DNA from 3 places in the Microbacterium sp. SCN 71-21 genome. Region 3 is predicted to be linked to each of the others. Evidence: predicted binding sites of a transcription regulator. Region 3 holds the regulator's gene; each other region holds the start of a gene.
The links. Region 3 encodes HspR, which represses chaperone genes until heat shock. Its sites were predicted from a motif close to AAGTTGAGTCNNNNNGACTCAACTT; they were not measured.
Positions count from the first base shown of each region.

Region 1 (3,271 bases), on a different contig from region 3:
GAGCTCGGTCTTGCCGACACCGGTCGGCCCGAGGAACAGGAACGATCCGGTCGGGCGGTTCGGGTCGCTGATGCCGGCGCGCGAGCGGCGCACCGCGTCGGACACCGTGCGCACGGCCGGCTTCTGGCCGATGAGCCGCCGGCCGAGCTCGGCCTCGAGGTGCACGAGCTTCTCGGTCTCGCCCTGCAGCAGGCGCCCCACCGGGATGCCCGTCCACGCGGCGATCACGGCAGCGATGTCCTCGTCGGTCACCTGGTCGCCGACCATGCGCTCATCGGTCGACTCGGCCTGCTCGGCGGCGACGAGCTCGCGCTCGAGCGCCGGGATCTCGGCGTACAGCAGCCGCGACGCCTTCTCGAGGTTGCCCTCGCGCTGGGCGCGCTCCGCCTCGACGCGGGCGGCGTCGAGGCGGGTCTTGAGGTCGCCGACGCGGTTGAGCGAGGCGCGCTCGCGCTCCCACCGGGCCTGCAGCTCGGTGAGTCGGGACTCCTCGGCGGCGAGGTCGGTGCGCAGCTTCTCGAGACGCTCCTTCGAGGCCGCGTCCTTCTCCTTCTTGAGGGCGAGCTCTTCGAGCTTGAGCCGGTCGACGTGGCGGCGCAGCTCGTCGATCTCGAGCGGAGCGGAGTCGATCTCCATGCGCAACCGCGACGCGGCCTCGTCGATCAGGTCGATGGCCTTGTCGGGCAGCTGGCGCGAGGGCAGGTAGCGGTTCGAGAGGGATGCCGCGGCCACCAGCGCCCCGTCGGCGATGGCCACCTTGTGGTGGGCCTCGTAGCGCTCCTTGAGTCCGCGCAGGATCGCGATCGTGTCCTCGACGCTCGGCTCGCCGACGTAGACCTGCTGGAAGCGGCGCTCGAGTGCGGCATCCTTCTCGATGAACTCGCGGTACTCGTCGAGGGTGGTGGCGCCGATGAGGCGCAGCTCACCGCGGGCGAGCATGGGCTTGAGCATGTTGGATGCCGCGACCGACCCTTCGCCGCCGCCGGCACCCATCAGCACATGCAGCTCGTCGATGAAGGTGATGACGCGGCCCTCGGACTCGGTGATCTCCTTCAGCACGCTCTTGAGGCGCTCCTCGAACTGGCCGCGGTACATCGCGCCGGCGACGAGGGCGGAGATGTCGAGGGAGACGAGCTCCTTGTTCTTGAGCGACTCGGCGACGTCGCCCGCGACGATGCGCTGGGCGAGGCCTTCGACGACGGCGGTCTTGCCGACGCCGGGCTCGCCGATGAGGACGGGGTTGTTCTTGGTGCGTCGGGTGAGCACCTGGCTGACGCGGCGGATCTCGCTGTCGCGTCCGATGACGGGGTCGAGCTTGCCCTGGCGGGCGCGCTCGGTGAGGTTGATGCCGAACTGCTCGAGGGCGCTCTGCGCCTCCTCCTGGCCCGGCTGCGGTGTGGCGTTCATGATGCTCCTGAAGTTCGCTGCTCAAAGTTGAGTCTTACGCGCTCAAGTTTAGCACTCGCGGATGTCGAGCGCTACGGGGTGGGCCGGAGGTATCGTGCCCCGAGAGGCGCATCCACCCGCGCGCCCCACGCGAACGAACGGACGCCCATGGCCTGGCGCATGCCCTCCGAAACCGCCCCGCACGACCGCACCTGGATGGCCTTCCCGGTCGAGGGCGTCACCCTGGGCGACACCGACGCGCTGCGCGAGGAGGGCTACCGCGCGTGGACCGACGTCGCACTCGCCGTCGCCGAGTTCGAGCCGGTCACGATGGTCGTCGACCCGTCCGAGACCGCGCGGGCGCGGCGCCTGCTGGGCGGCGCGGTCGAGATCGTCGAGGCCCCGCTCGACGAGTTCTGGATCCGCGACTTCGGCCCCACCTTCGTCGTCGACGCCGACCGACCCGGCGCGCTCGGCGCCGTCGACTGGGTGTTCAACGGCTGGGGCTCCCCCGACTGGGCGAACGCGGCGCTCTCGAACGAGATCGCCGGCATCGTCGCCGCCCTCGTCGGCGCCGAGCGCATCCCGTCGCTGCTCGTGAACGAGGGCGGTGGCATCCACGTCGACGGCGAGGGCACCGTGCTCGCGACCGACACCGTGCAGCTCGGCGCGGAGCGAAACCCGTTCGCGACCCGCGAGCGCGTCGAGGCGGAGTTCGCGCGCACCCTCGGCACCACCCGCACGGTGTGGCTGCCCCGCGGCCTCACCCGCGACTACGACCGCTTCGGCACGAAGGGCCACGTCGACATCGTCGCCACGATCCCCTCGCCCGGCCGCCTGCTGCTGCACGACCAGCGGGATGCGGGGCACCCCGACCACGCGGTCACCCGCGACCTCGTCGACCTGCTGTCGCAGGAGACGGATGCCGCGGGCCGCCCCTTCGAGATCGTGCGCCTTCCCGCCCCGTCGACGCTCCGCGACGCGCACGGCGTCGTCGACTGGAGCTACGTCAACCACCTCGTCGTCAACGGCGGCGTGATCGCGTGCGGCTTCGGCGACGAGCGCGCGGACGCCGACGCGCGGGCGATCCTCGCCGAGGCCTACCCGGGCCGCCGCGTCGTGTCGGTCGAGTCGCGTCCGATCTTCGATCGGGGCGGCGGCATCCACTGCATCACGCAGCAGCAGCCCTCCCTCGGCGCGTCGGCATGATCGACGTCGTCGAGGCGTCGATCGCCGAGCTGCGGTCGGCCCCCGAGGACGGCCGCACGACGAGCGTCGCGCTCGTCGACGCCTACCTCGCGCGCATCGCCGCCTACGACGCCCCCGGCACCCCCACCGCACTCAACGCCGTCATCGTGGCGAACCCCGATGCGCGGGCGGAGGCCGCGGCATCCGATGCCCGACGCGCCCGCGGCGAGGGACGCGGGCCGCTCGAGGGCATCCCGTACACCGCGAAGGACAGCTACCTGGTGCGCGGCCTCACCGCGGCGGCAGGCAGCCCCGCGTTCGCCGACCTCGTCGCCCAGCGTGACGCGTTCACGATCGAGCGGCTGCGGGCTGCGGGCGCGATCTGCCTCGGCCTCACCAACATGCCGCCGATGGCCAACGGCGGCATGCAGCGCGGGGTCTACGGGCGGGCCGAGAGCCCGTATGACGCCGACCACCTGACGGCGCCGTTCGGCTCCGGCTCGTCGAACGGCTCCGGCACGGCGACCGCCGCGAGCTTCGCCGCGTTCGGGCTCGGCGAGGAGACCTGGTCGAGCGGGCGCGGCCCGGCCTCCCACAACGCGCTCTGCGCCTACACACCCTCGCGCGGGGTGATCTCGGTGCGCGGCAACTGGCCGCTCGTGCCCACGATGGACGTCGTCGTCCCCCACACCCGCAC
Region 1 covers NZ_MEGA01000079.1:3,678-6,948, reverse strand. Annotated here, with positions in the region: gene ABT08_RS10910 (ATP-dependent Clp protease ATP-binding subunit) at 1-1,407, opposite strand, end outside; gene ABT08_RS10905 (agmatine deiminase family protein) at 1,567-2,595, shown strand; gene ABT08_RS10900 (amidase) at 2,592-3,271, shown strand, end outside.
Region 1: a site for HspR is predicted at 1,432-1,456, ahead of ABT08_RS10910 (ATP-dependent Clp protease ATP-binding subunit). Genes of this name have one in related genera too.

Region 2 (3,271 bases), on a different contig from region 3:
GATCGCCGCGATCAGCACCCAGGAGGTGTTCAGCGGCACCGCGAGGATCGCCGCGGCGAACAGGAGGCTGTCGCCGGGCAGGAAGGGGAAGAACAGACCGTTCTCGATGAAGACGATGACGGCGACGAGCACGAGGGCGAGGGGACCGAGGCTTCCGAGACTGTCGATGATGTTCACGCGCCCATCCTGGCGGTGCGATTCAAAGAATGCGCCGAGATTCGGGCGTCAGGATGCCGCGGGGCTACGCTCGCGCTGTGAATCCGCCGACCGACCTGCTCCCCTCGCTCGTCGGTGTCGGGGTGCTCGCGGCCGTCACGACGGTCGTGCTCGCCGCCTTCCGCGTGCCGGGCCTGTGGTCGCCGCTGCTGGCGATCGTGCGCGGCGCGGTGCAGCTCGCGGTGATCAGCGTGCTGCTGACCGGACTCATCACCGACGCGAGGCTGATCGCACTGACCCTCGTCGCGATGTTCGTGATCGCGGCGTCGGTGGCGACCGGACGCATCGGATGGTCGCGGCGCCACGCGGCGATGATGACGACATCCATCGTGTCGGGGGTCGTGTTCGCGACGACGATCGTGTTCGCGACCGGTGCGCTCGAGCTGACCGCACGCTACGCGCTGGCGATCGGCGCGATCGTCATCGGCAACGCCATGAGCATCGCGACCCTCACCGGCCGCATGTTCACCCGCGGAATCGTCGACCACTGGGACGAGGTGGAGGGGTGGCTCGCCCTCGGCGCGCGGCCCCGGCAGTCGACCCTGGCGCTGGCGCGGCAGGCCGTGCGCGATGCCCTCATCCCCTCGATCGACCAGACCAAGACGACCGGTCTCGTCGTGCTGCCGGGCGCCTTCGTCGGCGCGATCTTCGGGGGGATCTCGCCGCTGGAGGCGGGCCGGTTCCAGATCGTCGTGCTCGCGGCCATCATGGCGGCCGGGGCGGTCACATCCGTGCTCGTCGCGCTCTGGATGGGACCGGTGCGGGTGAAACCCGCCGACCTGCGCTAGCTGCGGGAATGCGCGAACGCCCCCGGCCCGTACTCGGGCCAGGGGCGCTCCGTCTGTGCGCGGGTCGGCGCGGTCGATGGGTCAGGCGGCGGGAGTCGCGCCCTCGGTCACGGTGACCGCCTCGGCGGCGCCGGCCACGGCCACCTTGCGCGGCTTCGCCTTCTCGCTGACGGGCAGGGTCACGCTCAACACACCGTCGCGGTAGCTCGCCGAGATGGTCTCCGTGTCGATGCCACGCCCGAGCTGCAGCTGGCGCAGGTAGGCGCCGGCTTCCCGCTCGCGGGTGATCCAGCTGACGCCCTCGCCGCTGGGCAGGGTGCGCTCGGCGCGGATGGTGAGCAGCTGTCCGTCGACGTCGACGTCGATCGAACCCGGGTCGACGCCCGGGAGGTCGGCGGTGAGCACGTAGTGGTCGCCGTCGCGGTAGACGTCCATCGGCATCTGGCGCGGACCACGGCGGGTCTGGTCGAGAGTCGTGGTCGCGAAGCGCTCCAGGTCGCGGAGCAGGTCGTAGGTCGCCATGGGTTCTCCTGTGTGAGCGGGGCGGATGCAGCATCCACCCGGGTCTGCGAAAGTTGAGTCTGATTGGCTCAACTAGTGCGAGATTAGCACTCGGGCAGTGAGAGTGCCAGCGAAGGCGGCGGAGTTCACCGACGGCGAAATGGGGAGATCCCGGGGAGGGACCGCTCTATCGCGGTCCGGAGCCCACGACTGCGCATTGTGCACAGTCCCCCGGAGCAGGCCGGCTCGCCGAAGGATGCCACGCCCATCGGCGGACCGAAGACCCTACTTCCGCCCGGCCCGCCCGCCGAACGCGCGGCGAAGGGCTGCCGGCGCTCCTGCACCGGCAGCCCTCTTCGCATGGCGGATCAACTGGCGCCGAGCTTCTCCTTCAGCGCCGCGGTGCGCTCCGCCGCATCGGCCTTGCGCTCGGCCTTGCGCTGCTCACGCGCGTGACGCCGCGCCTCCTTCTCGGCTTCACGGTAGGCCTCCTCGGCGGCCTCCATCTCGTCGAGCACCTCCTCGCGCGGGCGCCGGATGACGACGCCGTCGAGCTTCGCCATCTCACCGTCGACGACCTCACGGGCGTACTCGGCGACCTCGGCGACGAGGGCGGTGCCGCCGATCGGGATGGCACTGCTGATCTGCTCGAGCGCGCCCGCTGAGCGGTCGACGCGCCGCAGATCGAAGGCGCCGCCCACGAGCAGCCCGCCCGTCCAGCCGAGCAGAATGCCGATGGGTCCGCCGATCACGCCGATCAGGAGTCCCACGAGGCTGCCGCCCCAGGTGCCCACGGCGCCGTTGTTGTCGACGCCGTCGGGCATCGAGATGCGCCCGTCGGCGTCGCGGGTGACGACGGCCGCGGCGGCGACGTCGACGCGGCCTTCCATGCCTGCGCCCTTCAGCTCGCTGAGCGCCTGGAAGGCGTTCGAGCGGTCGTCGAAGGTGACGGCGATGATGTTCGATTCGGGCATGACGGTGACCTCCTGATCACGGGGGATGTTCGCGGGCGGTTGTCCCGCATGACCACCACGATCGCGGTGTTCGCGTCGCCGCTCATCGGTCGCTTCGACCACTCTTCACAGCACTCTCTGTGCAGAGTGCACGGTGCGCCTAGGCTGACCGCATGTCCTCCCCGGGTCGGCTGCGCGAGTTCGTGTGCACGCTCGACGGCGCCCCCACGACGGCCGCCTCACTGCCCGACGACGAGCTGGAACGCCTGCATGCCGCACTCGGCGAGGGGCCGGTGCGCTGGGTGGTCGCGACCGTGGACCACACGCTCGGTGTACTGAGAGCGCGGCCCGATGCGGACGCACTCGCACCGTGGCCCCACATGCGCGCCCTCGCCGAGCACGTGCTCGCCGAGGCGATCGAGCGGTGCCTCGCATCGGAACCGACCACCCCCGACGAGCGCCTGGCAGAGCGCGCGTTCGCCGACGACATCGTCGCCCGCGACCTTCCGCTGGGGCGAGTCGTCGACACGATGCGCATGATGCAGCATGCGTGGCTCGACGCCCTCGTCTCTCGGGCGGTCGAACTCGGAGGGGCGGCCGAGGTCCCCGCACTCACCCGCGTCGTGACCCAGACCGTCGACGGGTGGGTGGGTGCGTTCATCTCGGCAATCGATGCGGAGCGGCGCCGTGCGTTCCAGTCGGAACACGCACGCCGGCGGGCGATGGTGCGCTCCCTCGTCGCCGGAGAAGCGGTCGACGACCAGGTGGCCTCATCCGTGCTGGGGGTTCCGGTCGAGAGCTGGCATCTGGCGA
Region 2 covers NZ_MEGA01000089.1:1,555-4,825, reverse strand. Annotated here, with positions in the region: gene ABT08_RS11570 (DedA family protein) at 1-177, opposite strand, end outside; gene ABT08_RS11565 (ABC transporter permease) at 255-1,004, shown strand; gene ABT08_RS11560 (Hsp20/alpha crystallin family protein) at 1,086-1,526, opposite strand; gene ABT08_RS11555 (DUF1269 domain-containing protein) at 1,874-2,479, opposite strand; gene ABT08_RS11550 (PucR family transcriptional regulator) at 2,632-3,271, shown strand, end outside.
Region 2: a site for HspR is predicted at 1,577-1,601, ahead of ABT08_RS11560 (Hsp20/alpha crystallin family protein). Genes of this name have one in related genera too.

Region 3 (3,271 bases):
GCTCGGGCACCTGCGGCACGAGGTCGGGCACTACATCCAGTGGCGGTTCCTGCGGGACGACGACCTCGTCGCCCGCTCCCGCGAGCTGTTCGGCGATGAGCGCGCCGACTACGGCGAGGCCCTCGACCGTCACTACGCCGACGGTGCGCCTGCCGGGTGGGAGGCCTCGTTCATCTCCGCCTACGCCACCATGCACCCCTTCGAGGACTTCGCTGAGACGTGGGCGCACTTCCTCCACATCTGCGACAGTGTCGAGACGGCCCGCGCCTACGCGCTCGCAGCGGTCGGCGACATCCGCTCGGCACCGCGGTTCAGCGAGGTCGTGAGGCTCATCTGGATGCCGCTGGCCACCGCACTGAACATGATGAACCGCGCGATGGGCAAGCACGACCTCTACCCGTTCGTCATCCCCGAGCCGGTGCTCGACAAGCTTGACCTGATCGCCCAGCTGCAGCACCGGGTCGCCGCCGGAGGCGTGGAAGACTGACCGGGTGAGCGACACCGCCGGAACCCCCGCAGCACCTCCCGGCGAGATCGACGGGTTCGCGGCGGCATCCTTCGCCGGCGTGCGGGACGCCTTCGCCCGCAACCTGGCTTCCGGCGAGGAGCTCGGCGGCTCGCTGTGCGTCATCGTCGACGACGAGGTGGTCGTCGACCTCTGGGGCGGCTGGTCCGACCCCGCCGGCACGGTGCCGTGGGGCGCCGACACGATCACGAACACCTGGTCGAACTCGAAGACCGTCACCGCCCTCGCGGCGCTGCAGCTCGTCGAGCGCGGCCGGCTCGACCTCGCCGCCCCGGTGGCGCGCTACTGGCCCGAGTTCGCGGCGGCCGGCAAGGCGCACATCACGGTGCGGCAACTGCTCGACCACACGGCCGGTGTGCCCGCCTGGGAGCAGCCGGTGACGGTGTCGGACATCCTCGATCAGGATGCCGCGGCCGCCCGCCTCGCGGCCCAGGAACCCTGGTTCGCCCCGGGCACCTCGCAGTCCGGCTACGCACTCGTGTGCTTCGGCCACCTGATCGGTGAGGTCGTGCGGCGCATCGACGGGCGCCCTCTCGGCCGGTTCGTCGCGGAGGAGCTCGCCGACCCGCTCGGCGCGGACTTCTGGCTGGGGCTGCCGGAGAGCGAGGAGAACCGCGTGAGCCTCGTCGTGCCGCCGCCGCGCGTGCCGCGCGACCCGGCGTCACGGCCCGAGCCGGGGTCGATCGCGACCCGGGCATACAGCGGGCCGATCCTCGGGGCGCGGGACAGCTGGACGCGGGAGTGGCGGGCCGCCGGCATCGGCGGGTCCGGCGGAACCGGCAACGCCCGCGCGCTCGCGCGCATGAACCAGATGCTCGCGCAGGGCGGCCTCGTCGAGGGCACCCGCCTGCTGTCACCGGCGGTGGTCGACGCGGTGTTCGCGCACCCCACCGACAGCACCGATCTGGTGCTGCGGCTGCCGTTGCGGTTCGGGCTCGGGTGGGCGCTGCCGCACCCGGTGTCGACTCCGTGGCTGCCGGGCGATCACCGCATCGCCTTCTGGGGCGGATGGGGCGGCTCGCTCGTCATCTGCGACCTCGACCGGCGCATGACCTTCGCGTACGTCATGAACCGCATGGCGGCGAGCGTCATCGGCTCCGATCGCTCGATCGACTACGTCACCCGCGCCTACGCCGCACTCGGCTGAGCATCGCACCCCTGCGGGTGCGAGGGTCAGTCCCGTTCGTCGTCGCGGTGGGGCAGCTCCCGGCGCGGGCGCCAGATCACGACGTCGGTCGCGCGGCGCACGCGCGTGCCCTGGCGGATCGTGACGACCGAGCCGGTGGAGCCGGCCGCGAAGACCCGGGCGCGCTTGTCGAGCTCGGCGCGCAGCGCCTGTTCGAGGTCGCGCACCCGCAGCGTGAGGTCGCGCACGCGGTTCTCGAGTGACACGATGCGCGCGATCGCCGGCAGGCTCATGCCGTCGGCCGACAGGCGCGCGACCTCGCGCAGCTGCTCGACGTGACGCAGCGAATAGCGCCGCGACCCGCCCTTGGTGCGGTCGGGCACGACGAGGCCGAGCCGGTCGTACTGGCGCAGCGTCTGAGGGTGCATGCCGCTCAGTTCGGCAGCCGTCGCGATCGCGAAGATCGGGGCATCCTCGTCGATCTGCTCGCTCATGACCGGGCCTTCGCCACCAGATCTGCGCGCGGGTTCTCCTTCGGCTCGAACTCGCGGAAGCGTTCGAGCGCCGCACGGGCGTCGTCATCCAGGTGCGCGGGAACCGCGATCTGCACCTCGGCGAGCAGGTCGCCGGTGCCCTTCGCGGTCGTGATGCCGCGGCCCTTGACGCGCAGCACGCGCCCCGACGGGGTGCCGGGCGCGACCCGCAGCTTCACGATCTCGCCACCGAGCGTCGGCACCTCGATCGTCGCGCCGAGCGCCGCCTCGGTGAACGTCACCGGCACCGAGAGGCGCAGGTTCAGCCCATCGCGGGTGAAGACCGGATGCGGCCGCACGGTGACCTGCACGACGATGTCACCCGCCTCGCCGCCGTCGGGCGACGGGCGGCCGCGGCCGCGCAGCCGGATCTTCTGGCCGTCGGCGACGCCCGCGGGGATCTTCACCTTGAACGGCGCACCGTCCTCACCCTGCAGGGTGATGGTGTCGCCCGCCGCGGCGGTGACGAAGTCGAGCGTCGTGCGGGCCGTGACATCCGCCCCTCGGGTCGGACCGCCGAAACCGCGGAACCCGCCCGACGAACGGCCGAACGACCCGGTGCCGAAGCCGCCGCCGGGCTGGTTGAAGACGCTGTAGAAGTCGTCGAACCCGCCCGCACCGCCCCGGGGGGCGCCGCGGCCCTGGCCGAACATCGAGAACACGTCCTCGAAGCCGCCGGCGCCGGCGCCGCCCGCGGTGAAGCGAGCACCCGACCCCATCGCGCGGATCTGGTCGTACTCGGCGCGCTGCTCCGGATCGCTCAGCACGGCGTACGCCTCGCTGACCTCCTTGAACTTGGCCTCCGCCTTCGCATCGCCCTGGTTCGAGTCGGGGTGGTACTGGCGCGCGAGCTTGCGGTACGTCTTCTTGAGATCGGCCTCCGACACGTCCTTCGAGACGCCGAGCACGGCGTAGAAGTCCTTGTCGAACCAGTCCTGGCTCGCCACCTGTGCCTCCTACTCCGCCGGAACGGCGACGACGACCTTGGCGGGTCGCAGCTCGATCGAGCCGAGGCGGTAACCCACCTCGACGACCTCGAGGACCGTCGTCTCGGTCGCGCCGGGGGTCGGCTGCTGGAAGATCGCC
Region 3 covers NZ_MEGA01000106.1:763-4,033, forward strand. Annotated here, with positions in the region: gene ABT08_RS12355 (zinc-binding metallopeptidase family protein) at 1-487, shown strand, start outside; gene ABT08_RS12360 (serine hydrolase domain-containing protein) at 492-1,673, shown strand; gene ABT08_RS12365 (heat shock protein transcriptional repressor HspR) at 1,700-2,146, opposite strand; gene ABT08_RS12370 (DnaJ C-terminal domain-containing protein) at 2,143-3,132, opposite strand; gene ABT08_RS12375 (nucleotide exchange factor GrpE) at 3,142-3,271, opposite strand, start outside.